DNA from 4 places in the Pseudoalteromonas sp. UBA2102 genome. Region 3 is predicted to be linked to each of the others. Evidence: predicted binding sites of a transcription regulator. Region 3 holds the regulator's gene; each other region holds the start of a gene.
What was found. The regulator sigma-54, encoded in region 3, starts transcription at its own class of promoters, with help from an activator protein. The targets are predictions, from matches to a motif close to GTTGGCACGNNNNTNGNNT.

Region 1: a site for sigma-54 is predicted at 2,862-2,880, ahead of B2R65_RS19340 (flagellar basal body rod protein FlgF). Genes of this name have one in related genera too.
Region 2: a site for sigma-54 is predicted at 2,688-2,706, ahead of B2R65_RS18540 (TorF family putative porin). Genes of this name have one in related genera too.
Region 4: a site for sigma-54 is predicted at 3,922-3,940, ahead of B2R65_RS08185 (EF-hand domain-containing protein). Genes of this name have one in related genera too.

The regions. Positions count from the first base shown of each region.
Region 1 covers NZ_DCYU01000151.1:9,623-17,003, reverse strand. Annotated here, with positions in the region: gene B2R65_RS19355 (flagellar basal body P-ring protein FlgI) at 1-556, opposite strand, end outside; gene flgH (flagellar basal body L-ring protein FlgH) at 568-1,251, opposite strand; gene flgG (flagellar basal-body rod protein FlgG) at 1,272-2,060, opposite strand; gene B2R65_RS19340 (flagellar basal body rod protein FlgF) at 2,082-2,825, opposite strand; gene flgE (flagellar hook protein FlgE) at 3,002-4,372, opposite strand; gene B2R65_RS19330 (flagellar hook assembly protein FlgD) at 4,432-5,112, opposite strand; gene flgC (flagellar basal body rod protein FlgC) at 5,126-5,557, opposite strand; gene flgB (flagellar basal body rod protein FlgB) at 5,563-5,970, opposite strand; gene B2R65_RS19315 (CheR family methyltransferase) at 6,115-6,945, opposite strand; gene B2R65_RS19310 (chemotaxis protein CheV) at 6,967-7,381, opposite strand, start outside.
Region 2 covers NZ_DCYU01000144.1:8,478-15,858, reverse strand. Annotated here, with positions in the region: partial or broken gene B2R65_RS18545 (M1 family metallopeptidase) at 1-1,638, shown strand, start outside; gene B2R65_RS18540 (TorF family putative porin) at 1,903-2,589, opposite strand; gene B2R65_RS18535 (hypothetical protein) at 2,867-4,030, opposite strand; gene B2R65_RS18530 (helix-turn-helix transcriptional regulator) at 4,176-4,376, opposite strand; gene B2R65_RS18525 (hypothetical protein) at 4,385-4,804, opposite strand; gene B2R65_RS18520 (AsmA family protein) at 5,035-7,005, shown strand; gene rplN (50S ribosomal protein L14) at 7,282-7,381, shown strand, end outside.
Region 3 covers NZ_DCYU01000073.1:69,946-77,326, forward strand. Annotated here, with positions in the region: gene B2R65_RS10320 (ATP-binding cassette domain-containing protein) at 1-118, opposite strand, end outside; gene B2R65_RS10325 (calcium/sodium antiporter) at 373-1,341, shown strand; gene B2R65_RS10330 (KpsF/GutQ family sugar-phosphate isomerase) at 1,344-2,315, shown strand; gene kdsC (3-deoxy-manno-octulosonate-8-phosphatase KdsC) at 2,316-2,867, shown strand; gene lptC (LPS export ABC transporter periplasmic protein LptC) at 2,864-3,418, shown strand; gene lptA (lipopolysaccharide transport periplasmic protein LptA) at 3,408-3,956, shown strand; gene lptB (LPS export ABC transporter ATP-binding protein) at 3,953-4,678, shown strand; gene B2R65_RS10355 (RNA polymerase factor sigma-54) at 4,748-6,247, shown strand; gene hpf (ribosome hibernation promoting factor) at 6,275-6,562, shown strand; gene B2R65_RS10365 (PTS sugar transporter subunit IIA) at 6,567-7,019, shown strand; gene rapZ (RNase adapter RapZ) at 7,039-7,381, shown strand, end outside.
Region 4 covers NZ_DCYU01000061.1:5,334-12,714, forward strand. Annotated here, with positions in the region: gene B2R65_RS08170 (putative bifunctional diguanylate cyclase/phosphodiesterase) at 1-1,689, shown strand, start outside; gene B2R65_RS08175 (MFS transporter) at 1,694-2,995, shown strand; gene B2R65_RS08180 (hypothetical protein) at 3,124-3,576, opposite strand; gene B2R65_RS08185 (EF-hand domain-containing protein) at 3,588-3,863, opposite strand; gene B2R65_RS08190 (PA4780 family RIO1-like protein kinase) at 4,118-4,972, shown strand; gene B2R65_RS08195 (response regulator) at 4,991-5,665, opposite strand; gene B2R65_RS08200 (ATP-binding protein) at 5,675-7,129, opposite strand.

The DNA.
Region 1 (7,381 bases), on a different contig from region 3:
TAATGTAGTCGCCTTGCATAAAAGGGCTTTTAACTTCGCGTTCAACAGTGGCTCCGTTAGGTACGCGGCCAACTGTCGGGGTGTTAATGACCACTTTACTGCCATCAAGCCCTTGTGCTCCTAAACCTCCCACAATTAGGCTACCTTGTGCTATAGCGTATACGTTTCCATCCACCCCTTTTAAGAAAGTTTGGAGCAAGGTGCCGCCACGTAAACTGCCTGCACTGCCAATAGAAGATACCGTAATATCAATTGTTTGACCCGGCTTTCTAAACGGCGGAAGCTCAGCATGGACTGCCACTGCTGCTACGTTTTTAATTTTAGGGCTTTGTGTTGAAGGCAGCGTAATACCAAAACTGTTTAGCATGCCTCTAAAACTTTGTTGCGTGTAAGAGTTTTGCTCCCCTGTACCAGGTAGCCCCACCACTAAACCATAGCCTACCAATTGATTGGCACGTACACCTTCAACCATAGAGACATCTTTTATACGCTCGGCGCTGGCAGAAAATTGCCAGCCTAGCAGTATGATCAAAATAAACGCTTTAATGCTATTCATACTACTATCCTCTAAAACGGAAATAACGAGCTACTAAAGAAACGTGTTAACCACCCTGGGCTTTGCGCTTCTTGTGTTTGTCCTTTACCTGAATATTGAATTCGGGCATTGGCAATTCTATTCGACTCAACCGTGTTATCGGCGCTTACATCTTGCGGACGTACAAGGCCTTCGAGCCTAATAAACTCTTCGCCGGTGTTAAGTGTTAGCCATTTTTCACCACGAATAACTAAATTACCATTGGGTAAAACACGCATAACATTCACCGAGATATCACCCACTAAACTGTTTGACTGATTTGATTTAGAGTCACCGGTAAATGATGAATCACTACCAATGCCAAACTGAATACTGTCGCCACCTATATTGACTGGTAAACCACCTAACCCAATAACGGGGTCTAGGCTGGCTTCGGTTTCTTTATCGGTTTCGGTTTTAGCGGCTTTTGTAGCTTGTGTTGACTCTTCAAGCTTAACGGTAATTATATCGCCGGTTCTAAGTGCTTTTTTGTCTGAATACAAATCATTAAATGTATTGGTGTTAAACAACGAACCCGTTGCAACAACAGGCTCTGCTACAGGCTCTGGGTACATGGGTGCGTAGTAGGGGTCATCTTGAACCACTTCACTATTTTGCGTAGAAACACAGCCACTTAAAAATAAGGTGCCTGCTGCAAATAAAATAACATTACGCATAACTATCCCCTTGTGCACGGTTATAACTGTTGATTGATGTAGCTCATCATTTCGTCAACGGCCGAGATTACTTTTGAGTTCATTTCGTAAACACGTTGAGTTTCGATAAGGTTTACCAATTCTTCCGTTACATTAACGTTTGATGTTTCAAGTGAGCCTTGAATAATAGTACCTAAGCCTTCTACGCCTGGATTACCTTGAACAGGCGCACCACTAACAGCGGTTTCGGTGTAAAGGTTTTGACCAATTGGCTCAAGACCCGATGGATTAATAAAGTCACTAATTGTTAGCTGGCCAATTACCACGTTATCGGCTTGCCCTGCAACGCGTACAGATACTTCACCATCTTGAGAGACTGTAATTGATTGCGCATCATCGGGTACATTCATTTCGGGCTGAACAACAAAACCTGCACCTGAGGTAACAATGCGGCCGTCTTCATCGGTAGTAAATTGCCCATTTCGCGAATACGCAATATTGCCATCGGGTTGCAGCACTTCAAAAAAGCCTTCGCCTGAGATCATCCAATCGAGTGAATTTTCGGTGGTGAGCATATTACCTTGCGTAAACTCTTTTTGGTTAGCAACCACTTTTGCACCCGCACCTAGCATTAGGCCAGATGGCAGCTCGGTATCTTGTGAAGAGCGCCCGCCAGGCTGGTTGATGTTTTGATACAGTAAATCTTCAAAAATAGCGCGGCTCTTTTTGTAACCTACGGTACTGGCATTCGCCAAATTATTTGAAATAACTGAAATATCAGTTTGTTGAGCGTCTAGCCCTGTTTTACTTATCCACAATGCAGGATTCATAAGTATGCCCTCATTTTAAAGTTAAACTATGCGCATCAACTGATCTTGACGTTCGTCAATCTCTTCAGCTGTTTTCATTAGTTTTACTTGTAACTCAAATTGACGTTGGTGGTTGATCATATCGACCATTTCGTGAACTGGATTAACGTTAGACATTTCCAGTGCACCACTTAATACTTTTACATTTTCAGAGGTATCAACGGTTTGCCCAGGTACAGGTCTAAATAAACCATCGTTGCCTTTTTCAAGCTCTCTGCTGTTTCCTTCAACAACGCGCAGCGTGTCTACTTCTTCTAAAAAATTTGCAGGCGCGCCTTGGGGGCGAACCTGTATGGCACCATCTTCACTAAAACTTATTTTTTCAATAGGAACCGGTAAAATTACGGGGCCACCTTCGCCAATAACTTGACGACCATGACTTGTTACCAACATACCTTGCGCAGTAATGTTTAGCGTGCCTACTTTTGTATATGCTTCGTTTCCTGAGTCATCCTGAACGGCAAGCCAGGCGTTATCGCTCATGGCAATATCTAAATCTCGCCCTGTTTCGATTATGCCGCCAGAGGTCATGTTAGAACCCGGTCGCTCTTGCATTGAAAACACACGCGTTGGTAAGCCCTCGCCAAATGCTTGCATAGAGCGCGCTTGCGCAAAGTCAGCTTTAAAACCTGTGGTGTTTGCGTTTGCCAAATTATTGGCTTTAAGTGCAAGCCCTTGTAGGCTTTGCTTAGCGCCAGAGGCTGCAATGTAGACCATTTTGTCCATAACATCGACTCACATAAAAAATCTCTGAGTTGATAAATGCAAAATAGGTGCCAGATTAAATTTGACGCAATATAAGGAAGGTATTGAATGGTTCAGCTACGCTAGTTTCAGCTACATAGCTACAAAAAAGGCTGCAAAAATGCAGCCTTAAAATCTTAACCAAAAATAAGGTTAACTTATCGAATCTGCAAAATACTTTGCTGAATTGTTGAGTTAACTTCAAGCGCTCTTGAGTTCGCTTGGTAGTTACGTTGAGCGGTAATCAAATCAACTAATTCGTTTGTTAAGTTAGTATTTGATTGCTCAAGCGCGGATGAATTAATACTACCAAAAGTGCCCGAGCCTGCTTCACCGGCTACTGGCTCACCAGAGTCAATACTTTGCTTCCAACTGGTATCACCTACTTGCGAAAGGCCTTGAGAGTTTGGAAAGCGAACCATAGCAACTTGGCCTAAATAAGTTGAATCGCCATTACTGTATGAGGCAACAATTTTACCGTCTGTGCCAATATCAATGCCCGCTAAACGACCCACTGTAGAACCATCTTGGTCAAGTGCTTTTACTTCAAAGCCACTTGAGTACTGAGTTGGAATACGGCCAGCTGTGTTGTTTTCATCACGCCAGTTTAGCTCAATACCTGTACTTGGGAATGTTGCGCCGTTATCAAGCATTGACGATAAACCAGTACCTGCACCTGCCGGTAAATTAATTTCATCAAACGTAGTGGCGTTAGTATTTGCTACACCATCTGTTGTGGCGGGTAAACCGCTAGAATCAAAACCAAGTGTGGTAATAGGTGTATATGGTGTAGTTGTTTGCTCTACACCAGATGTACCGTCTACCACTTTACCATCAAGCGTAGCGTATACTTCCCAGCTATTGTCTGTACCACCTGCAGCTGCATCTTCTTCTTTTACAAAAAAGTATTGCAGAATATGTGGTTCACCTAATGAGTCGTAAACAGTAGTAGACGTCGACGAATTATAGGTACCGTTCGATGTCGGATCAAAATCGAGGCCTGTTGCATCAGCTGTTGCATCTAAGTTGAACGATAAAAATACGTTTTCGGTTGCGCGAGGCGAACCAGATGAATCAGGAATTTGAATTGGGTTAGTTGTACTTAGACTTACCGATGTGGTGTCCCCACTTGATGCATCAACCGGAAAAGCTTGTAAGTAATTACCTTTGGCGTCAACCATAAAGTTATCTTGGTTAAGCTTAAATGCACCTGCACGAGTATAGGTTAAATCTTGCGACGAAATATCGTCGGTCATTGCAAAATACCCTTCGCCGGTAATCGCTAAATCTAACGAGTTGTTAGTAAATTGCAGTGAGCCTTGATGAAATTGCTGTGCAACCATGGTTGTTTGCACACCATCACCATTTTTGGTTTTACCTGCACTAAACACAGATGCAGCATATACATCAGCAAATTCAGCCCGCGATTCTTTAAAACCAGTGGTATTTACGTTAGCAATATTATTTGCTGTTACGTCTAAGTCTTTTTGAGCGGCAGCTAGGCCTGTAAGTGCGATATTAAAGCTCATAATTCACCTCTAACTTTTAATCTAATAGCCTGCTAGCAGGCGAAATACTTTTTAATTGGTTATGCGATCTCTGCGACATCAGTCAACCTAACCGCACCCTCTTTAGTGTTAATAATAATGCCACTAGAGCCATTGATATTAACGCTTTCAATGTTTTTGAATGTTGCCACCGGTAAGCTTGAAAACTCGCCGTTGGTACTGCCCTCTGCAGTAATAGTGTATTCGCCCTCTGGTAGGCGCTCACCGGATTCATTATTACCATCCCAGCTAAAGCGCACTGCACCCGCTGCTTGCGAACCCATATCGATAGTTCTAACCAGTTGCCCAGAAGCATCTGTGACTTTAATTGTTAAATTATCAACGGCTTCTTCAGCAACCGCAGACCCTTTTGCCTCTCCGCTTTCGCCAAGCTCAAGCGTATTAGATTCTAAAAGCGCTTGCTTACCAACCAGCGTTGATGCTTGTAAGGCAGAGTTTGAGGTCATTGACGAGGCAAGTGACTCAAAATTTGTGTTTAAATCTGTGATGCCTTGCGCCATGGTAAAATTAGTCATTTGCGCAATCATCTGATCGTTATCAGCCGGATTACTCGGATCTTGATACGATAGCTGCTGAGTTAGCAACGAGAAAAAATCTTCCTGCGTTAATGCATCGCTCTCTTCAGTGGTTGTCGCTACTTGGGTCTCTTGCCAAGTTATAGAGTCCAAAAAAGATGAACTAGTACTAATATCGTTACTCATAACCTACCCTCGGTTATCGCTGCCCAAGTAACAGCGTTTTGCTTAACATTTGCTTAGCTGCATCGGCAACTTGCACGTTTGTTTGATAAGAGCGAGAAGCAGAGATCATATTTGCCATCTCCTCAACAACATTAACGTTGGGTTTATAGATATAGCCATTTTCATCCGCACTGGGGTGATTAGGGTTATATTCAATTTGTAGTGGTTTGTTACTCTCAACAATTCCCAGCACTTTAACACCAACAGCGGAGCCCTGAGGGTTGCTGGCTGAGGCAGACGCTTTCGTCAGCTCGGCAGCAAATACAGGTTGGCGTGCTCGGTAAGTTTTGTCTTGGGATGAACTAATTGTATTAGCATTCGAAATATTACTCGCGGTGGTATTTAAGCGAACATTTTGTGCACTCATACCACTGCCTGAAATATCAAAAACGTTATATAAACTCATAATTATTATCCTTGACTACCGAGCGCTTTATTCAGGCCCTTAAATTTACTACTTAAAAATTGCAGGCTTGCCTGATACTCCATCGCATTCTGTGTATACAAGTTTCGTTCCACCTGTATATCAACTGAGTTACCATCGCCTGTATCCCCTTGATTTGGATTGCGAAATAATTCAGAACCACCTACACTTCGAGTACCGCCAGCAATGTGTTTTTCATTGGTAGTAACCATGCTATTGCCGCTTTGCTGAGTTGACCTTGCCGCTTTTAATGCTGAGGCAAAGTCGATATCTTTTGCTTTATAGCCAGGCGTATCAGCATTCGCTATATTTGTGGCAAGTACTTCTGCCCGCTGTGAGCGGATCAACATTGCATGCGGGTGCACACCTAATGCTTTATCAAAACTGATAGCCATAACGTTCTCCAAAAAATTGACTTGCTTAAGTTAAAGCAATTTATAAGCCAGTAGTTTTTAGTTACGTTATTTTTTTATAGAGGGTTGTTATTAAATAAAAAAACGACGCTAAGAACGTCGTTTTTTAATAACAAAGTGATAGGATTATTTTTTTTGGTAGATGATTCCAGGGTTACAACGAACCATATCAAACTCATTACTTAAGCCCGTCATCGACTCCGACGCACCTAAAAATAAATACCCTTTTGGGTTTAGTGCTTGGGCAAACTGACCAATTATTTTTGCTTTAACCTCTGGTGAAAAATATATAAGGACATTGCGGCAAAAAATAATATCAAACTTCCCCATTAAGGCGTAAGAATCAAGCAAGTTTAAATGTCTAAAGCTCACCTGTTTTCTGACTGAGTCGACAACTTTTGCCATACCGTTGCCGCTATCCATAAAGTACTTTTTACGGCGCTCTGCAGATAGGCCTCGCGCTAATGCCAACGCATCATATTCAGCGTTTTTACACATATCGAGCATTGTGTTAGAAATATCAGTACCAATAATTTGTGCCCCCATACGCAACACGCCCGGTTGCTTGGCCTGAAACTCAGCAACAGACATGGCAATAGAGTATGGTTCTTGGCCTGAAGAGCTGGCCGCTGACCAAATTTTTAATGGTCGGCGGGCGTCCTTAAACTCTGGAAACAGTTTATTTTTTAAAAGCTCAAATGGATATTGATCCCTAAACCACAAGGTTTCGTTAGTGGTCATGGCATCAACTACAGCGGCTCTAAGTTGCCGCTCATGAGGGCCAAGCGTTTTACTCACTAATTGTGATAAAGATTCAACATTAAAACGAGCCATAAGCGGCGCAAGCCTACTTTTTACTAAATACTGCTTGTTTTCGCCTAGCACAATACCACATTGCTGCTCTAAAAATGAGCGAAACTGATCGTAGTCACTTTGCTGCAAATCTTTATTATTCAAATTAATAACACCTATTGTTGTTTAGTCGCAATGAACCCATTTTTTAACTGCAGTAGCCAATTCATCAGGGTTAAATTTTGCTATAAAGTCATCCGCGCCTACTTTTTCGATCATCGCCTGATTAAACACCCCACTCAAAGAAGTGTGTAAAATAACATGTAGAGGCGCTAATTTTGGATCTGCTTTAATTTCTGCTGTTAATGTATAGCCGTCCATTTCAGGCATTTCAACATCAGAGATAAGTAAACCTACACGCTCAGTAATATCATTTTTACAATCAAGCTCGGCTATTTCTTTAAGCCTAACTAAAGCCTCTTTACCATTTTTTGCAAGCTCAGTTTGCACGCCAAGTGGCTCAAGTGCTCTTTTTACTTGGTTACGTGCAACAGCTGAATCGTCGGCAATAAATACTATGCGCTCGCCTAAATCTTTTTGT
Region 2 (7,381 bases), on a different contig from region 3:
AATACCGCAAACGAGCCAATAACCCGTGTGTTAATTAACGAGCCTAGCCAATCTAAAAGCTGGGATGTAAAAATGGCGGGCGGAAAAATAGTTGAGCGTTTAACCGATTTTGGCATGGTATGGTTTGAGTTTGAACAACCGCTAATGCCTAATGAAGTACGCGAAGGTGAGCTTTCAGTTTCTCGTGAACACGACGGTTTTGTTGATAGAGGCTCTGATACTCAACTCGTGCATAACGGTACATTTGTAAATAATAGAGAATTATTACCAAATTTTGGTTATCAAAAGTATTTTCAAATTGCGGATAAGTATGAGCGCCGTAAGCACGATTTACCCGAGCTTGAACGTGCACATAAACTAGAAGACAGCCGCTATTATACGCAAAATGAGTTTGGGCCTGCTAATGGATTTATAAACTACAAGGCAACGGTAACCACCGATGAGTCACAATTTGCTATTACACCTGGTTACTTAAAAAGTGAGAGTGTAAAAGACGGACGACGTACTTTTGTTTATGAAATGGATTCCCCTATTATAAACTTTTATTCTGTTCTTTCGGCGGAGCTTGAAAGCAAAAAGGTTGAGCACAACGGTGTAAATATTGAGGTGTACTACCACAAAGATCATGCATGGAATGTTGACCGTATGATTGAGTCAGTACAAGACTCAATAGATTACTACACGCAAGCCTTTGGGCCATATCAGCATAAGCAGTTACGTATTATTGAGTTTCCTAAGTATCGCTCGTTTGCGCAAAGTTTTGCCAATACGGTACCTTACTCAGAAAGTATTGGCTTTATTACAGACTTAAGAGATGAGAGTAAAGTTGACCTACCTTACTATGTAACCGCACATGAAGTTGCACACCAATGGTGGGGGCATCAAGTATCTGGGGCTAATGTAGAGGGCAGTGCCGTTATTTCTGAATCGCTCTCCCAATACAGTGCGCTTATGGTACTAAAAAAACGCTTTGGCGCCGAGAAGCTTCGTAAATTCTTAAAGTACGAGTTAGATAGATACTTAATGGGCCGCACAGGCGAAGCCTTTGAAGAAATGCCACTATATAAAACACAGTCGCAACAATATCTTCATTACAATAAAGGCTCAGTTGCGATGATGGCTTTGTATGACCGCTTAGGTGAAGAGCGCTTAAATGCCGCACTTAAAGCATTTTTGAATGAGTTTAAATACCAGGCAACGCCATACCCAACCACACTTGATTTACTTAGTTATTTAAAGCGAGATGCAACACAAGCTGAACAACGTTTTATTGATGATCAGTTTAAATATATAACGCTTTATGAGCTTGAAATGAAAGCAGTGTCGGTTACAGATGATGTTGATAGCGAAGGTTTTTATACAGTAACACTGAGCGTTGAAGCAACTAAGCAGCATGCCGATGGACAAGGTGAAGAAACCGAGCAGCCACTCGATGAGCTAATTGATATTGCATTATTTAGCGATGATCCTGAAAACCTTCTCGCTGAAGACTTTGTGATTTACTCGCAAAAGCATCATATAGTCTCTGGTACTAATACTATTGAGCTAAAAGTAAAAGAAAAGCCAGTGTACGCGGGGGTAGACCCGTACATTAAGCTTGTAGATAAAGACAGTAAAAACAACCTAGCTAAGTTTTAACGATTAGCTTAAAGGCCGCATTTAATGCGGCCTTTTTTGTTTTAGCGAATTACTAATATCAATGCGCAATAAAGCTTAATAAAGCGAATTAGCATATTGGTAATAAGAGGTAATAGCAGCGAGGAGCTCGGCGGTTAACTGAAGTGGGTTTTATAGTAAGGTGCTTTAGTCGCTAAAATTAAAAGGCGCTGTGAGTATTTAGGTGCCCTAAACGAGAAAAGGGCCAAAAGGCCCTTAGTGTTGCAGCAAGTAACACATTTTGTTTTAAAGCGTAAAGTCTACAGCGTAGCCTACGTAAACTTTAACATCTGACTCATCCATGTCGGTGTCAGATACGCCAAAAGTAAAACCATCTTTTGATACAGAGATACCGTAATCAATAATATTATCATCGCCTATAAAGTCGCCAGAGTAGTGACCTAAGTGTAGCGCAACCTCAGTACCATTGCTGCCAACAGCAAAGCTGTAATCGGCATTTAGGTATAATGAATCGCCAAAGTCGGTGCCATCGCCATCTGCCGCTGAAGTGGCAAGGATTGCAGCGCCAAAGGTGAAACCTTCTGCGCTGATGCTACCGTAAATTTCAGAGAAATCAGCATCTGCCTCAGAAGCTGCATCTGGGTAAGCGTAATAAATGTAACCTACATCGTAGCTAAATGTGTCGTTAATATCGCCACCAAAACCCGCGTAAACATCAAGCTCGTAAGTCATTTCATCGGCCCATGAAGCATTTGATGCCCAAGTACCTACATAAAAGCCTGACTCGTCAGCGTAATCAATACCGCCAGAAATAGCAGCATCGCCCCCAGTTTGCTCTTGACCACGCCATAAGTAGTTAGACGTAGCCGCTGCGTTTGCTGTTACTTCTGCATGTACGGCTGTTGATGTTAAAGATGTAGCACCTAATAAAGCTATTGCGCTAATTGCGATGGTTTTTTTTAGTTTTAGCATGTCCATTTCCCGTTATATGATTTTTATCGCCTAGGTTTTTATTCTCTTATTGGCAACCCTTTGACTGGCGGTGTTTTATTGTTTAACTGGGAATGCAATTGCACTGTATGTGCCAGCTTAAAATAATTTCTATAAAACTGTTTTTTTACTTTTATAAAACAATATGTTGAGAAGTTTTAGAAGAGGGGATGATTGAGGTGGTTAATTAAAAAACGCACACTGCTGGTGCATAAATTAACCTAACTGCACCAGAAAAATACAGTTAGGTTAGGTAAATTTAGCCAAATATAGTGCGCATAAGACTAATTGTTTCGTTTACTCCGCGGCCTTTTTGTACTTCGCTAATAATAGAGTCGCGTTTGCTACGAATATGCTCGGGAATGTCATCGGCTGCAAGTGCACGGTCTACAAGTATTTCGGCTGACTCTTTACCTCTACGTTGTGGTTTTCCTGCACTTGTTGTGCTGCGTTTAGGTTTATTTAATAGCTTAATATAATTTGAGTTGTCGGCCGTGCTGGCATCTGCATAGTAAAAAAAGCACGGTAATAACGCTTTTATACTAACTAGTTGCTCTTCTAGTTCATTGCTGCCATTAGCCATTTTAAACCACGACATAGCATGAATGCTTTGTACTATATCTTGCCAGTAGCGCTCAAAGTCGCGATTGTTTAATTTTGTAATACCTAAAGCTGCGCATAATGCATCAAGACGGCTATTACTAATTGGCGTAAACACATCTGGGCGGCGCATTGCTAATAAACGTGTAGCAGGAGCAAGGGTTGGCTTTTCATCGCTACCGTTAAAGGCAAGTAAATAAGCAACAACAAACTGTTGGTAATCAGCTTCGCTCACATCACCTTCAAGCGGGATGTTAGCAAGTGCATCGTCAAACGCGCCAGGCAAGTCGGCTAGCATTTGATGAAAACCCTTTGCACTTTTTGTTGATGCGAACCATTCAACATCAAAGTTATAGGTGCTTGGGTCGAGCGTGGCAGTGTGTTTACCACTAAATGCCAGTAAATCCTCTGGGATCATATCTTTTAGTGCTTGCTCACGGATGCTGTGCAAATACGTGGTAAGGCGAAGCTGTTCGTCCAGTGCAATAAGTTCTTTGTGTTGTTCTACAAACATACTAATAACAGGCCAAGGTGCTACACGTAGTGTTTTAAGCTGTAAAAAGCTAATTGCAGAAGTTAACTGGTCATGCAGCTTTTTTAAAAGTGGTAGTTGCTGTGGCTCTAGTAAATCGTAATTTATACGGTCTTTACTTGCACTTAGCAGCTCATAACACCAGCCTAAAAAATCCTCTGGGTGGTTTTCTACTTTCACGGCCATTAGGTTTAGGCTTAGTTCTGAAGCTTGCTTCAAGATGTTTTGGTAAATTTGACTTTCTTGTTCGCCTAGCGCCATTTTTGACGGTGAAATTAGCAGTTTTTTCATGCCTTGTAGAGTCTCCGAGTAGATACATTTTTTAGCTGCTTTATTTTAGCGCAAATACGCCAATAGCAACAGGGCCGTGCATCATACCTAACAATTCAAGGGATGCAATCATGATGCTTAATATAAGCACCATGATTGCCGAGGTTTAATCATGCTCTTGCAGCGTAAACAAGCTTTCAACAGAAGTTTTAAAGTGCCTCGCTATTTTAAGCGCAATTATTACCGAAGGAGTAAACCTTGCCGTTTCCACAGTACTTATAGTTTTACGTGAAACTGCAATTAGATCTGCTAACTCTTGCTGCGAAAGGCCTGCTTCTTTACGGTATTTTGCAATTTGATTTTGCACTTTTGCTCCTAATCTTTGCTTTGCCAAAGAATTGATACGCCGTATATTAAACACATTACAGCAAGGTAAAACGAGGCCATCATGGTGTGAGACACTTCTAAAGCCAAATCATCTGAGAATAAATACACGCCACCCATACTAAAAAGTAAACCAAGAACTACATGTTTATAGGCAATAGTGTCGATAGTGTTTAAGTACTCATCTTTGTAGGTAAGGTGGTATTTCATTTTCCATGTAAACCCGCCTCTGATCACAAACATACAGAATGAACCTAAAAAGGCAGCAGTGCCAAAAAACAATAGTGGGGCTGATGTTTGAGTAAGCAGTGGGTAAACACTGATGATTAATAAAGTGACTCCCATGAATAATGAGAACCAAGCATTTTGGCCCATAAACTTTTCTTCATTTTTAATATCATGATTCGACATATCTCATTTCCTTTTAAAATTTACATTATGTAACCTACAGGTATCAATGTAACCTATAGGTTTCACAGTGTCACTATTTTTTTGTAACCTAAAGGTATCAAAATGTTTCAGGGGCGATTCAGGATAAGACGGTAATATTTAATAAAGTGCTTTTTTATCACAACGACAATGATTTTAAAGCTAACACTCGCTATGATAAGAACATTATTTGCACGTTTGAAAGGATGATCATGAAGACCTTACTCAAAATTGTTGGTGTAATACTCTTACTTTGTATTGCGTTAATTATTGCCGCTCCGTTTTTAATTCCAACCGATACTATTTTTAATAAAGTATCTGAGCAGGTTGAAAAAACAACAGGGCGCACACTTACTATTAAAGGTGATAAAACGCTTAGTGTATTTCCTGCATTAAAGTTAGAGCTTAACGATGTGCACTTTGCAAACATGCAGACAGGCTCGCGCGACGACATGGCAAGTATGGAGCAATTAGCTGTGCATATACCATGGTTATCGCTATTTGGCGGCGAATTCAAACTTGATAAGTTTGTTATTAACGAGCCCAATATTTTATTAGAAACTGATAAAAACGGTAAAGCTAACTGGCAGTTGTTTGATGCTGTAGCAGAGCAGCCGCAAGAGCAAACTCAATCAGGTGAGGCTGTTAAACTACCAGAGAGCTTTGATATAGAGTTAGGTGAAGTGGCTATTTACGGTGGTACGTTTACTTACCTAGATGGGCAAACAGGCGCTAAACAACAAATTAGTGACTTGGAATTGGCTATTTTACTTCCTTCACTACGTAAGACACTAGAGATCAAAGGCGGCATTACATATATGCAAGAGCGCTTTGAGCTTGATGTAAAACTTGATACGCCGGCAAAGGCAATTGAAGGGGCGACATTTGAGGTTGCTCAAAGCGTAGACTCTCGCTTGGTCGATCTTACTTTTAACGGCAGTATTGCTCGCCAAGGTAAAGATATAAAAGGCGAGTTAGCGCTAAGTGGCGACTCTGTTAAAGAGCTAGCAACTTGGCAAGGGGTAGACTTAAACGCTAAAGAAAATGCATTTAATGCGTTTAGTGTAAACGGTAAAATGCATCTTATAGATGATACGTTTAACTTAGAAGAGCTGATTGCTACCCTAGATGAATTAGAGATTAAAGGAAAAAGTGAAGTAAACTTAGGAAATAAACTAGCGGTTAATGCTGATATAGACCTAGGTATGCTTGATTTGAATCCCTACTTACCGGAGGTAGTCGCTAAGCAGCAAGCGCCGCAAAGCGAAGAACCTAAAGCCGCGCAGCCGATTGTTTGGGACGATACTAAAATTGATTTAAGCGCATTAAATGCACTTAATGCTAATGTAGTTATTCGCTCAAGCGGTTTAAAAGCTAACGATATTGAGCTAGGTGCTAATCAATTTACAGTCGATTTAAACAACAGCGTTGCTAAATTAAGCTTAGATAGCTTTAAAGCATATGAGGGCACTGGTAAAGGGGTTATCAACATAAATGCGCAGCAAACGCCGTATAAAATAAGCACAAATTTTGATTTAGCCGACATAGACGCACAACCGTTACTCACTGATGCAGCTGGCTTTGATAAGCTTATGGGTAAAGGGTCATTAAATTGGAATTTAACCACAACTGGGCAAAGTCAAAAAACCTTCATTAATGCATTAAATGGCAAGGTTAGCTTTGAATTTGCCGATGGTGCTGTTAAAGGCGCAAACGTGGCTGAGATGGTTCGCAAAGGCAAAGAGCTTATTACGGGTAATCTTGGTGCTGTGAGTGAAGGGCTTGATACAGGCTTTGAAGAATCAGAGCAAACAGATTTTTCTGCGCTCACCGGTAGCTTTAACTTTACTAATGGCGTGGGCCGTAATAACGACCTATCGCTGATGAGCCCACTTATTCGTATTACAGGTGAGGGCGATGTAGATTTGCCTAAAACCAATGTTGATTATCGCTTAGTGACCGGCATTGTTGATTCGATTGAAGGGCAAGGCACTACAGATGATAGTACAGGCTTTAAAATCCCACTGCGTATAGAAGGCCCATTTCATGACGTTGGCTTTAAGCTAGATGTAAGCAACGCGCTTAAAGATGAAGCAAAACAAAAGCTCGATGACGCCAAAGAGAAAGCAAAAGAAAAAGCCAAGGACAAAGTTAAAGATAAACTAAAAGGTTTATTTGGCTAACTATTAAACCCCACAAATAAATAATTAAGGCGCTATTTGCGCCTTGATTGTTTTATAACCACTTGTAAAATAGCTACATAGCGGTTTTTACTCAGTTTTAATCTGTCCTTCCCTTAAATTAATTAAAAAATAACCTACCACTCACTAGCCAATGCTGGTACAATTGCCCGCCCTTAAGAGACAACTCTGTTGTTTTTTGAGTGGGATTTAATCGAAGTGCCTTGATTTTAAACAAATTTAAGGCAAGTTGTAATTACTACACCGGAGGTCATTAACATGATCCAAATGCAAACTCAGCTGGAAGTTGCTGATAACAGCGGCGCTCGCAAAGTGCAGTGTATAAAAGTCCTTGGTGGTTCACACCGTCGCTATGCGG
Region 3 (7,381 bases):
TTGGCCCCATAATCGCTGTTATCTTACCTTTAGGAACACTAAAACTCATATTTTTATATATGGTTCTATCGCCTCGCGAAAAGCTAACATCCTTGACTTCTACTATTGATTGCGACAAGTCGCTCTCCGTAACAATGTTCACTCGTGCTCCTATTTTAAGGGTTTTTTAGCCAAGATGGAAAAAACAATTCGTAAGATTTTGTAATACGCCTACAAAAAGCGCTCTAAGGCTGAAGTAAATTGCCTTAACCTTTGCTTAAGCGCATAAAATTCACGCACTGCAATAGTAGACCCTGCTCTTTTGCTTATACTTTCATGTTGGCTTTTGTTACTATTCGCGCCATCTGTATTTTGAACATCTGGCTTAACATAATGGTTACCTCGTTTGTTATTTTAATTCTTGGTTTTGCTGCACTTGTGTGGAGCGCCGACCGATTTGTATACGGTGCGGCAGCGCTTGCTAAAAACTTTGGAGTCCCTACTTTAATTGTTGGCTTAACGGTTGTTGCTATGGGTTCTTCGGCCCCTGAAATGATGGTATCGGCCTCGGCTGCTTTGGCAAATAAAACCGACACAGCGGTTGGTAACGCGGTAGGTTCAAATATAACAAACATCTTACTTGTGTTAGGTATTACTGCGCTGCTACGCCCTTTGAGTGTGTCATCAAGCACTTTAAAACGCGAAATGCCGCTTGTTATGCTGGTATCCTTGGCTACGTGGTATGTATTTTCAGACAACTACTTCTCGCTCACCGAAGGGGTGGCGTTGCTAGTCGCATTTGCTGTATTTATTGGCGGTTTGATTGTGGTTTCTTTGCGCGCAAAAAATCAAGATGACCCTTTCGTTTCAGAAGCCTGCGATGAGGTTCCTAACGATGTACCAACTAAGAAAGCCGTTTTATGGCTAATTGTCGGCATGGTTTTATTACCTGTTAGCTCACACTTTTTAGTTGGTTCAGCAGTCGATATTGCTAAATACTTTGGTTTAAGCGACTTAGTAATTGGCTTAACCATTATTGCCATTGGCACAAGTTTACCTGAACTTGCAGCTTCTGTAGCGGGTGTACTTAAAAACGAAGATGATTTAGCCCTAGGTAATATTGTGGGCTCAAATATATTTAATATTTTAGCGGTATTACCACTTGCAGGTATTATTAACCCATCAGTGGTTGACCCGTCACTTGCAAACCGCGACATACTTATTATGTTAGGTGCTACGCTTGCGCTTATTATTATGTCATTGAACTTTAGAGGTTCTCAGCGTATCAATAGAGTAGAAGGTGGCCTATTACTCATCGCATTTTTGGCGTACCAAGGTTATATTTTTAGTCAAGTAGGGTAACAATGGCACAACTAAATTTTATAGAGCAAGGTTTACGCGTATTAAACATTGAACGCCAAGCGCTTGCTGATATTACACAATACGTTGACGAAAACTTTCATAGTGCGTGTCAGCTCATGTTTGATTGCCAAGGCCGCATTATTGTTATTGGCATGGGTAAATCAGGCCATATTGGTAATAAAATTGCTGCTACCCTTGCAAGTACAGGCAGCCCTGCTTTTTTTGTTCACCCAGGCGAAGCAAGCCATGGTGATTTAGGCATGATAACCAAAAATGACGTGGTTATGCTTATATCAAACTCGGGCGAAACCAGCGAAGTACTTAATATTATTCCGGTGCTTAAACGCCTTGGCGCAAAAGTAATATCGATGACGGGCAACCCGCTCTCTACTATGGCAACACTTGCCGATGTGCACGTATGCATAAAAGTAGAACAAGAAGCCTGTTTATTAGGTTTAGCGCCTACAGCAAGCACCACAGCTACTTTAGCAATGGGTGATGCAATGGCAGTTGCGCTTTTAGAAGCACGCGGCTTTACCGCCGATGACTTTGCACTCTCTCACCCTGGTGGCAGTTTAGGTAAGCGATTGTTGCTCACTTTAAAAGATGTAATGCACAGCGGCACAAACACCCCTATTATAGGTGTAACGCAAACAATTAAAGACGCGTTAATAGAAATGTCAGCCAAAGGGCTGGGCATGACCGCTATTGTAGATAACAATCAACAGCTTGCTGGCCTTTTTACCGACGGTGACTTACGCCGTATTTTAGAGCAAAGAGTGGATATACATAGCACCGCTATTAGCCAGGTTATGACCAAATCATGCACAACTGCCACGGCCGATATACTTGCAGCTGAAGCCCTAAACATAATGGAAAACAAACGTATTAATGGTTTAATTGTGGTCAATGATAAAAACCAGCCAATAGGCGCCTTAAATATGCAAGACCTCTTAAAAGCAGGAGTATTATAAATGCAATTTGAAGATCTCTATCAACCGCTAAGCGATGATGCCAAAGCACGCGCCAAAAAAGTAAAACTACTCATATGCGATATTGATGGTGTATTTTCTGATGGCCGAATTTACCTCGGTAACCAAGGCGAAGAATTAAAAGCATTTAATACAAAAGATGGTTTTGGCATTAAAGCGCTGATCAATAGCGGTTTTGAAGTTGCGGTCATTACGGGGCGTCACTCAGAAATAGTGCAAACTCGCATGAGCAGCTTAACCGTGCAGCACATTTATCAAGGCCAAGAAGACAAACTTATTGCTTATCAAGAACTCAAAAACACTTTAAAGTTAACTGATGAACAAATAGCCTACATTGGCGACGATGGCCCTGACATGCCAGTAATGGAGCGCGTTGGCTTTGCCGTTGCAGTAAACGATGCGCACCCGCTTATTAAGCGCTTATCGCATTACACTACGCAAATGCCTGGCGGCTTTGGCGCCGTTAGAGAGCTCACAGACTTACTTATGCTAGAGAATGGCATAGCGCTGACAACACAAGGCACCAGTTCATGAATGCAGCACGCGTTATACTCAGTGCGTTATTCATCGGCTGTATGGTTTGGCTTTGGTACCCTTATTTTACCCAAACCAATGTAGCGCTAGAGCAAGAACCTGAAGTAATTGCAAAGCCCGATTACACCGCTATAGAGCTTAAGCAAACAGCCTATGACGAGCAAGGCAAAATAAGCCATAAAGTCACAGCGGCTAAAATGGAGCTGTACCAACAGCTTGGTTTTACATTTTTTGAAAAACCTATTTTTACTTTATATAACGAAAAACAAACATGGCGAATAAATGCAGACGAAGCAACGCTTTACGAAGATAAACAACTTATTTTAGAAGGCAATGTGGTTGCTAAAAATTTAGTTGATAACGCCATGATAGATAACATCAATGCCGATAACATCGAAGTCGACATTAAAGCGTTAACAATGCGCTCTGAGCAGCCAGTGGTTGTCACTGGGCCTAATTTAAAAATTGTCGGTAAAGGCCTTGAAGCCGATTTAAAAACCGAAGTAATAAAACTAATTAACCATACGCGAACAATATATTATGACCAATAAACTCACTAAAATACTTATTATCCCATCGCTAATGCTTGCATTTAGCGCCTCTGCTGCTGAGCCTGCCGCTCAACCGCCAGCAAATCAAATTTCTATTAGTGCAGACCGTCAAGAAGGCCAACTTAAAGAAAACGTAGGTATTTTTGAAAAGAACGTCGAAATTGTGCATGGTAATCGCAAAATTACAGCCGACCGACTCGAAGTACATAAACGTGAAGACTTAGGGGATAACAAACAACTCCTTATTGCCACTGGCAGCCCAGCCTACTTCGAAGAAAAACAAGACGACGGTACCGTAATGAGTGCCAGCGCAAACGAAGTACGTTACGACGTAGCAAAGCGCTTTTTAACGCTTGTTGGCGATGCTGAAGTCGCACAAGCCGGTCAAAAAATTAATGCTAAAAGTATTACCTACGACATGCAGCAGCAGCTTATTAGCGCAGAAAAAGACGAAAACTCTACGGATCGTGTCCACACAATTTTAGTGCCTGTTGAAGCAAAAATTAAAGAAAAAACAGGTAACGAAGGTCAACCATGAGCACCTTAAAAGCAAAACTATTAGCAAAAAGCTATAAAGGCCGCCAAGTTGTAAAAAATGTAGGCCTTGAGGTAGAAGCCGGCAGCATTGTTGGCTTATTGGGCCCTAATGGCGCAGGTAAAACCACCACCTTTTACATGATTGTAGGATTAGTACCTAGCGACAAAGGTAAAATTTCTATTGATGATAACGACATTACGTTATTACCTATGCACAGCCGCGCCCGTTTAGGCATTGGCTATTTGCCGCAAGAGTCATCAATATTTAGAAAGCTGACAGTTTATCAAAACTTAATGGCTATTTTAGAAACGCGTAAAGAGCTCAATAAAGCCGCGCGAGAAGAAACGCTTAACAACTTACTTGATGAATTCAGTATTCAGCATATTCGCGATAGCCAAGGTATGGCGCTTTCTGGTGGTGAACGCCGCCGTGTAGAAATTGCCAGAGCACTGGCAGCAAACCCTAAATTTATTTTATTGGATGAGCCTTTTGCTGGTGTTGATCCGATTTCAGTGTTAGATATAAAGAAAATAATAGAACATCTTAAAAACCGTGGCATTGGCGTATTAATTACCGATCACAATGTAAGAGAAACCCTTGATGTTTGTGAAAAAGCCTACATTGTTTCTCATGGGGAGCTAATTGCATCTGGCACCCCAGAACACGTATTAAATGACAAAACTGTACGCGATGTTTATTTAGGCGAGCAATTTAGGCTGTAACATTTAAGCCACACCTACAAGCATCTGCTAATATTAATTATAACAACATAAAAGGATTGTTAGAGATACATGAGGCAATCATTACAGCTGCGCATGGGCCAGCAACTTACAATGACTCCACAATTGCAACAAGCGATTCGCTTGCTGCAGCTCAGTACATTGGATCTCCAGCAAGAAATACAAGAAGCACTTGATAGCAACCCGCTATTAGAAGTAGAAGAGCAAGATTACACGGAAGAGTCGGCTGGAAAAAATGAACAAAAAGCAGATACGGATGATGTAACCGTAAGCGCATCGGCTGACGGTACAACCAGCGAGTACGAGCAAGACAGTGGCGAAGCTTTAAATAAAGACACCGTTAGCGATGATATGGCAATGGATGTAACCTGGGATGAGTACATGAGCGCAGCCCCTGCGGCATCCTCAGGCCCAATGCCGGAAGATGAGTCTATTTATCAAGGTGCCTCTACTGAAACGCTACATGAGTATTTAATGTGGCAGCTTCAGCTTACTCCTTTTAGCCCAACTGACGAAGCCATTGCTATTGCCATTGTAGAAGCTGTAGATGACTCGGGTATTTTAACGCTAAGTTGCGAAGAGATTTTAGAGAGCTTTAACCAAGAAAACGATGACGAAGTTGAAGTTGAACTTGATGAAATAGAAGCCGTTTTAAAGCGTATTCAGTTATTTGACCCTGTAGGTATAGCCGCGCGCAGTTTACAAGAGTGCTTGTGTATTCAGCTAAACCAGTTTGATAAAGACACCCCTTTTATAGAACAAACTAAAATGATCTTAACCGATCACATTGATCTATTAGCGGCACGCGACTATCGTACATTAATGAAAAAGACTAAGCTTAAAGAAGACGAGCTTAAAGAGGTCATGACCCTAATACATACCCTCAACCCAAAACCTGCAGATACAATAGTAAGGGAAGAGTCGGAGTATGTGATACCAGATGTGTCGGTTAAAAAAATAAAAGGCCGCTGGGTGGTAGAGCTAAACCCAGATAGCATGCCAAAAATACGCGTAAATAGTCAGTACGCGGCTATGTCACGTACCGTAAAATCAAGTGGTGATAGCCAGTTTATTCGCTCTCACTTACAAGAAGCTAAATGGTTTATAAAAAGCCTTGAAAGCAGAAACGACACGCTGCTTAAGGTAACAAACTGTATTGTAAAACAGCAACAGGCATTTTTTGAACATGGCCCCGAAGCCATGAAGCCAATGGTTTTAAACGATGTTGCTGAAATGGTAGAAATGCATGAATCGACAATTTCGCGTGTTACTACGCAAAAATATATGCATACACCACGTGGTATATTTGAGCTTAAGTATTTTTTCTCAAGCCACGTAAGCACTGAAAATGGCGGCGAGTGTTCATCAACCGCAATACGTGCCCTAATTAAAAAGCTAATTGCCGCGGAAAACTCAGCTAAACCATTGAGTGATAGTAAAATTGCGGATATATTGGCAGAGCAAGGAATTAAAGTAGCTAGACGCACAATAGCAAAATACCGTGAATCGCTAGCTATTCCACCGTCAAATCAGAGAAAGAGTTTGATATAAGACGTAAAAAACAAAGAGGAAATGCTTATGCAACTAAACCTAACTGGTCGTCACGTAGAAGTAACTGATTCACTTAGAGACTATGTAAATAATAAATTTGCAAAGCTAGAAAGGCACTCAGATCATATTAGCAATGTGCATGTCATTCTCGATGTAGAAAAACTCAACCAAAAAGCAGAAGCGACTATTCATGTAAGTGGCGCAGATTTATTTGCCTCAACAGAGCACCAAGATATGTATGCCGCTATAGACTCGTTGATTGACAAGCTCGATCGTCAAGTCATAAAACATAAAGAGAAGCTTGCTAGACACTAATATTATGAAATTAAGTACATTAGTATGCCAGGACTGCAGCAAAGCTGCGGTCCTTTTTAGTAGTAAAAAAAGAATTTTAGAGTTTATCAGTGAGCTTGCTCATGAAAAGCTCCCCTACTTACCACAACAAGATATTCTTAATGCGCTGGCAAGCAGAGAAAAGCTAGGCAGTACTGGTATTGGCCGGGGTATCGCCATTCCTCATGGCAGAATGGGTGGCGTAGAAGAGCCGCTGGCTTTAGTACTTGTTAGCGACACTCCTGTTAACTTTGATGCTATTGATAACTGCCCTGTTGATATTTTTGTTGCACTCATCGTACCAGATGGCGATAACCAACAGCACCTAAAGACTCTGGCAACCATAGCTGATAAACTGAGCAACAAAGAATTTTGTAAACAGCTGCGTAGTGCTAAAACCGATGCAGAGCTGTATCAAGTAATTGTTGATCAATCGTAGTAAATACTAAGGGCTATAAATGGAGTTAATTATCATAAGCGGCCGTTCTGGTTCAGGTAAGTCGGTTGCTTTACGCGTGGTTGAAGATTTAGGCTATTATTGCGTAGATAATATTCCGGTCAACCTACTGCCCTCTTTAGTGCGAAGTGTTTCAGATAACTATGACAAAATAGCCGTTAGCATAGATGTTCGTAATATTCCCAAAGAACAAGACGAATTTAACGATATTCTCGAGTACCTTCCTGACTTTGCTAAACCCACACTGTTTTATTTAGATAGTGATGATCAAACACTGATCAAACGTTTTTCAGAAACACGCAGATTACACCCTTTATCCATCGATTCACTGCCGCTTGATTTAG
Region 4 (7,381 bases), on a different contig from region 3:
AATAGCTTTTTAAAACGCTTTTCGGTGGGGTGTATAGCGACCGCGATTTCGTGGTCATGTTACGCACTGTGGTTTCATAAAAGCTCATCCACCGTTGAAATTACCACCACAATAGCTATTTTGTCGGCATTTGCTGGTGGCTCAGCCAATTTGCTCTCGGGTAGTCGCTTTACTTCGGTGTGTTACAGCATTATTTTATTAATGCCTTACTCTATAGTACTAACCTTATCTGATGACTATTACCACTATGTATTAGGTTTTTTAGGCATTACTTTTTCGGCAATTATGGTCGCCTCTTCTTATAAGTCGGCCACGTTTACCCAAAAGGCCATAAAATTACGAAATCAAAACCGCGAACTACTTAACGAAATGGAAAGTAAAGTAGAAACACGCACAGAAGAAATTTACCGTTTATCAAATACTGACCCGCTAACAAGCTTGTTAAACCGCACCGCTTTTTTAAAAGTGGCAAATAAACAACTGGCAGATCACCCCGAGGAAAAACTCGCTTTACTTTTTGTAGACCTAGATGGCTTTAAGCAAATTAATGACTCTATGGGTCATAAAGTTGGCGACCAAGTACTTAAAGAAATAGCCGAGCGACTCACTAACGTTTGCACCCGCCACTTATACAAATGCCGCTGGGGCGGAGATGAATTTTTAATTTTAACAACCTATGAAGATGAACAAGACTTATTTGATTTTGCCAAAAAGGTTATTAAAAGCATTCGTGCCGAGCATGAACGATACAAATACCAAAGCTGGGTATCTGCCACTATTGGCATAGCGTTATTTCCTGAGCATGAGGGTAATTTAAGCGCGTTAATTCGTTCAGCAGATTTAGCAATGTACCATCAAAAACGTATTGCCAAAGGCTGCGTAAATATCTACAACAATGACTTAAAGCGCCAACAAGAACGCGAACAATTGCTCAGTAAACGCTTAGCAAGTGCAATAAAAGACAACGGCTTGCGGTTAGTGTTTCAGCCTATTGTGGATAGCCAAACAGCGAAGGTGACCTCGTTTGAGTCACTTTTACGCTGGCAATTAAATGACGAAGCGATATTTCCTGATGAATTTATTGCCATTGCCGAGCAATACAACCTCATAACCGAACTTGGCTTATGGGTTATTGAGCAAGCGTGTGTGCAAGCTTGCACGTTTAAAAACGTACAACCCCCTATTGCTGTGAGCGTTAATGTATCTGTAATACAACTTCAAGACCCTGATTTTGTCACTAAGGTTGTAAATATCGTTGATCAATACGGCGTAAAGCCAGAAAACCTGCACCTTGAAATCACTGAATCTGTGTTTGCTGAGGATAAGCTCACCTTTTTAGCAGCAGTAAAAGAGCTGCAAAAACAAGGATTTTGTATTTCTATTGACGATTTTGGTACTGGGTACTCATCCTTGTCGAGCATGTTAGATATTGGTGTAGACATAGTAAAAATAGATAAAAGTTTCATTCAAAATATGGATAAGCGAGGCTTAAGTATAATTCATGCGATTGTGCAAATGGCCTCAACACTTGATTTTATAGTAGTCGCTGAAGGTGTAGAAACCCTAGAGCAAGCCAACATGTTAAAAGAAATTGGCGTGTCTCACCTACAAGGTTATTACTTTTCTAAACCTATGGAACAACACTTTGTAGATTCGTACCTCAAAGAGCAAAACAAATTGTGTAGCTAGCAGTATGAAAAAACTCACTAAAGAGCAAGTCTATAAACGCCTTAACAACGATGAAGACGCACGCGCCTGTAAAGACATAAACGAAGATGACTGCAAAGAAGTGGCCGGTAACTTTATTCTTTTATTAACAAGTCAGCTTTTTAGTAAATTTGCCGATGCCCTCCTCAACCCTAAAGTCACTCTGCCTTGGTTAATGCAAAGCTTAAACGTACCAAGCGCGTTTATAGCGTGGCTGGTGCCTATAAGAGAATCGGGCTCTTTATTACCACAATTAGCGATAGCCAATATTATCCGTAAACTCTCAGTAAGAAAGTGGGTATGGGTTTGTGGTGCATTTGCCCAAGCGGTATGTATTGGCGCTATGGTTGGTGTTTCATTTGTGCTAGAAGGCGCTCAGGCTGGCTATGCAATTTTAGCCCTGCTGGTGCTCTTTAGCCTCGCCCGCGGGTTTAACTCTATTGCCGCTAAAGATGTATTAGGTAAAGTTATTCCTAAAAAAAAGCGGGGCAATATAAGTGGCCTGGCGGCAAGTATTGCCGGCTTTGCAACACTCACTTTTGGTTTAATGATGTGGTTTTTTTCGGGGCAAAAAGAGCAAAATACGGTATTAATTGCGCTGTGTTTAGGCGCTGTTTTGTGGGTTGTTGCTGCACTTTTTTATAGCCGCATAAACGAATACAAAGGGGCGACACAAGGCGGTAAAAATGGCTTTTTAAATGCGCTAAGTAAATTAAAGCTGCTTTATCAAGATAAACAATTTGCACACTTTGTAATTACCCGCGCCTTTTTACTTTGCTCAGCCCTAAGCGCGCCTTTTTATATTATTTTAGCAAGCTCTCAGCAGTTTGAATTTTCATTATTGGCAGTATTTTTAGCCGTGTCTGGCTTAGCAAGTTTAATTTCTGGGCCAATATGGGGAAGGCTCAGCGATTTTTCTAGCCAAAAGGTGCTTGTGATCAGTGCGTTACTTGTCACCATAAACGGCGTGAGCGTGTTTGTAATAGCCACATGGTATAGCCAGCTGTTTGAATATGCTTGGGTAATACCTGGTTTTTATTTTTTGCTTTGCATTGCTCATCAAGGCGTACGGCTCGGGCGTAAAACCTATTTAGTAGATATGGCACAAGGCAATAAACGCACTGATTACGTGTCGGTTAGTAATACTGTAATTGGCATTTTGCTTTTAATGTTAGGCAGTATAGGGCTTTTAGAAGCATTTTTATCAACCGCACAGCTTATTCTGCTGTATAGCCTGCTCGGTTTGTTAGGTGCTATTAGCGCGATTTTTTTGCCTCAAGCGGAGTAATACCAATGCGCAATAATACGTGACCAATTAAGCGAATTGGTATATTAAAAAAGCCCAACAAAATAATTGCCGGGCTTTGGACTTAAGACCTAAGGATAAACAGTCAGCTTTACCTCAAGTTATAACACCTAAGCAGTTACATTTAGCAGTGAATCACCTTCACTTAAACCAAATTTTTCTTGTACCGATGAAAGAATTGATTCTTTATCTTCATCAGATAGCTGGCTTGAATACTCAGTTAATAACTCATCTAAGTAGCTAACCACTTCGTCAGTATCAACAGATTCTAGCGAGTTTTGCGGCGGCGGTGGCGGGCGCTGCCCTTCAGGGCGTCCTGCATCGCCAATACTTTTAGCGTCAAAATCAAGTTCGCTCATTAAATCAGCCAACTCTTTTGTAGGCGAGATCCCCTGCTCTTCAAATGCGGCTTGAATACTTTGCGCATCTTCCGTACTTAGGTTTTGTGCATCAAATTCTGCAAGTGTTTCTTTAACAAACTCAGTTTGCTCTGAAGTTAAAGCGCTTACTTGGCTAGATTGTTGAGTCATAAAACTCGCTGAACTACCAATACTGTTGATCATATTTTTCTCCCTTAACGTGAGCGGCGTGGTGGCTTGTGTTCACTTAATTCTTGTTCGCTAATTTCGCCATTCCCATCGGCATCTATTTCGTCAAAAATAGTTTGCGCATCGCCTTGCGGTGGCGCACTTTCGCTAAATTCTGCAAGGCTAATCACACCGTCACCATCTGCATCTATGCTTGAAAAGTCAGGTTTAGGTGGTGGGTTATCACCGCCTCTGGCTGCAACATTGGCTGAAAAAGCCATTGATAATAATGCAGCAACGGCAAAAGTAGAAAAATGCTTCATCGTGGTCACCTTGGGTTAAATATTAATAAAGGGTATGAATATAAAGTACGCTTAAAAAACGCAAACATTGTGCAAACAATAAGGAAATAAAAATAAATCCGATTTTTATCATGTTATTTTTACCTTATTCGGTATTTCGGTTATTGTGATAACTAATTACTTAAAACCACTTTCAACACCTGTTTTGAGAGCTAACATACTAAGGACTTATTAACATACATGTTTAATCTTCCAATTTTTCTAGTTGTATCGCAGTGAAAATACCTAAACGCCTCCAGCCACTCGTTGATGATGGCCTAATTGATGAAGTGATAAGTCGCTTAATGAGCGGTAAAGAAGCGGATGTATTTGTGGTGCGCAGCGGTGGCGAAATTCGCTGTGCTAAAGTCTACAAAGATGCCGTTAAACGCAGCTTTAAAAAGGCAGCTCAGTATCAAGAAGGCCGAAAAGTAAGAGGCGGACGCCAAGCCCGCGCCATGGGTAAACGCTCCAGTTATGGGCGGCAACTAGAAGAAGAAATTTGGCAAAATGCAGAAGTAGACGCGCTTTCACGTTTATCACGCGCTGGCGTCAGAGTTCCTGATACTTATTACTGTATTGATGTCGTGTTGTTAATGGAGCTTGTGTGCGATGAAGACGGTGATGTTGCTCCACAGTTAGGGCATGTGACCCTTACACATCAAGACGCTATTGAGCAGTACAGTATGATGGTTCATTATATTAAATTAATGCTGTGCGCTGGTATTATCCACGGTGACTTATCAGAATTTAACGTACTTGTTGATAGTAAAGGGCCTGTAATTATTGACCTTCCACAAGCTGTAAACGCCGCAGCCAATAACAGTGCGCAAGCAATGTTTACGCGCGATGTAAACAACATACGCCGTTATTATGCGCAGTTTGCACCTAGCCTATTAAACACTCATTACGCTAAAGAAATGTGGGCACTGTTTGAAGAGGCCAGCTTAACGCCAAACACTGTGCTCAGCGGAGAATTTGAAGACAGTAATGAATCTGCAGATGTAGATGCGGTACTCGATGAAATACAAGCGGCCGAATACGAAGAGTTCGACCGTTTAGAGCGTATTAAAAACGCTGACGATGAGTAAAACTGCGCTCACGTTTAGCTATTGAGGGTGAACAAACCGATAGCCCACACCGTAAACCGACTGAATAACGCTGTCGGTTTGCGTTACTTCATCAAGCTTTTTACGTAACTTTTTTATGTGGCTGTCTATAGTACGGTGGCTAACTATACGTTGGTCTGCGTACATGGTGTCCATTAAGCTATCGCGTGAATAGATTCTGTTAGGGTTTGAATACAAGGGCTTAAATAGCTGAAATTCAAAATTAGTTAGTTCTATACTGCTATTTTTATAATTTACACTGTAAGTACTTTCATCCAGTGTCATGGCATTATTTACCGGCTCTTTTGTGGTATTAACACGCCTTAAAATTGCTTTTACTCGCGCCACCAGCTCAGCATAACTAAACGGTTTGCAAATGTAGTCATCGGCGTCCAGTTCAAGTCCGAGTAACCGGTCAATCTCCTCCACCTTTGCCGAAACCATAATAATGGGCACATTAGAGAACTTTCTTATCGCTTTGCACAGCTCTATACCGCTTTGCCCTGGCAACATAATATCTAATAAAATAACACTTGGCTTATTACTTTCAAGCCAGCTAAGTACTTCATCACCATGATGAATAAGGTGCGTTTGATAATGATGACTTGTTAAAAAGTCGCTCATTAAATTGGCAAGTTTTATTTCATCTTCAACAATGAGTATTTGCTCACTCATATTTATCCTCTACTGAACTAATAAGGGTAATTTAATAACAATGCCAAGCCCGCCAATACTGGCTTTTTCGGCTGATATTTCGCCATTATGACCTTTAACTATATGCTGACAAATAGACAAGCCTAAACCAGAGCCTCCCTCTTGGCGATTGCGAGAGCTGTCTACACGGTATAAATATTCAAACAAGTGCGATAAATGCGTTTGCTCAACGCCTATCCCGTTGTCCTCTATTATAAGCTCTAAATAGGCTTGGCCTTTAATATTTACGTTATTGGCACTTAAAGAAATAGTTGAGCACTGGGCGTAATGCACCGCATTCATTAATATATTATCTAGCAATTGCAGTATACGTGTTTTATCTGCGTTTACTGTGGTGTTGTTAGCACTATTAAGAAGGTAAAAATTAATAGCGTGCTGCTCAAAAATAACGTGATACTTTTGCTCTATGGAGTTAAGTAAAAAGCCTACGTCGGTAGGTTGCATGGTGTAATGCATGCCGCCTAGCTCTGCGCTGTTTAGCATGTGTAGGTCGTCAATCAAGCGTTTTAAATGCAGCGCTTCATCGTTAGCAGAACTAATATTTTTATTATTTGGTTCACGTATCCCAAGCAGCATAGCTTCGAGCTCACCGAGTAAAATGCTCATTGGCGTTCTTAGTTCATGAGAAATATTAGCTAACCAGCGTTTACGTACTTGCTCATCTTTAGCGAGCGTAAAGGCCAAAGTGTTAAAATCTTCACTAAGCTGGCCCAGCTCGTCTTTTCTATCTAATAAAAGTTTGGTGCTGTACTGCCCTTTGGTTAGCTTATGCATACCACTGGCAATTTGCTTTACAGGGCCAACTAAATGCCTTGCCAGTAAAAAAGACAACAGTAAGGTAAGTAGCCCTGCGGTTAACGCAATAAGCCATAAATAGTTAGTTTGTTGCTTTAAAAAATCCAGCTCGTACCCATCTGCTAGGCTTTTTCTTTTTGAAACAGCAAGGTAAGCAATTGTTTTACCTTCAAGCTCTATGGGCGTTTTAATGTACTTTAAATCCTCAAATAATTTACCAAAAATACGCTGCTGGTTTTCATCCAGTAGTGCATAGTGCGCGGCATGCTCGGGCGGTGGGCGTCGATCTCGTTGCGCCATATGCTGTGGGGGTCTGGGTCTGCGTTCACCGCGAATTTCTGGGCGCTGTGGCATATCGCGTAAAGTAGGTAAAAACTGGCTTGATTGCAATTGCGATTCAACCAACCTTAAAAAGCGCTGATCGTTACCTATAATTTTATCCCACGAGGGAGTTTGCGCGTATTTATTAGCCAGCTGTACTGCTAATGGCTCTAATGCTTTTACTTCTTTGGCGTTTACAAAATCAATAATACCTTGGCCAATACTGTACTGAATAAGCACAACAAGCCCCGCAATAATGCTAAAGGTGAAGCTAAATAATATTAAAAAAAGTTTGTTATGAATTTTCATTTATTTTTTATAAACCTGACTCTAAAAGCATTTGAGCTGTTATTTATTGCGTATTTTTTACTGCTAAAACATATTTTTAAAAGCTCTAAGCACTTTAAAGAATAGCCTGTAATAACAATTGTATTAATTGCGTGTTCTATTATAGCGACTTATAAATAGCGCCTTTAATAACAACGTATAACGTTAACAAGTAAAAGTGCAAACAATGTGCATTATATAAAAAATTAAACTCAAAAAAGGCGACCTAAGTCG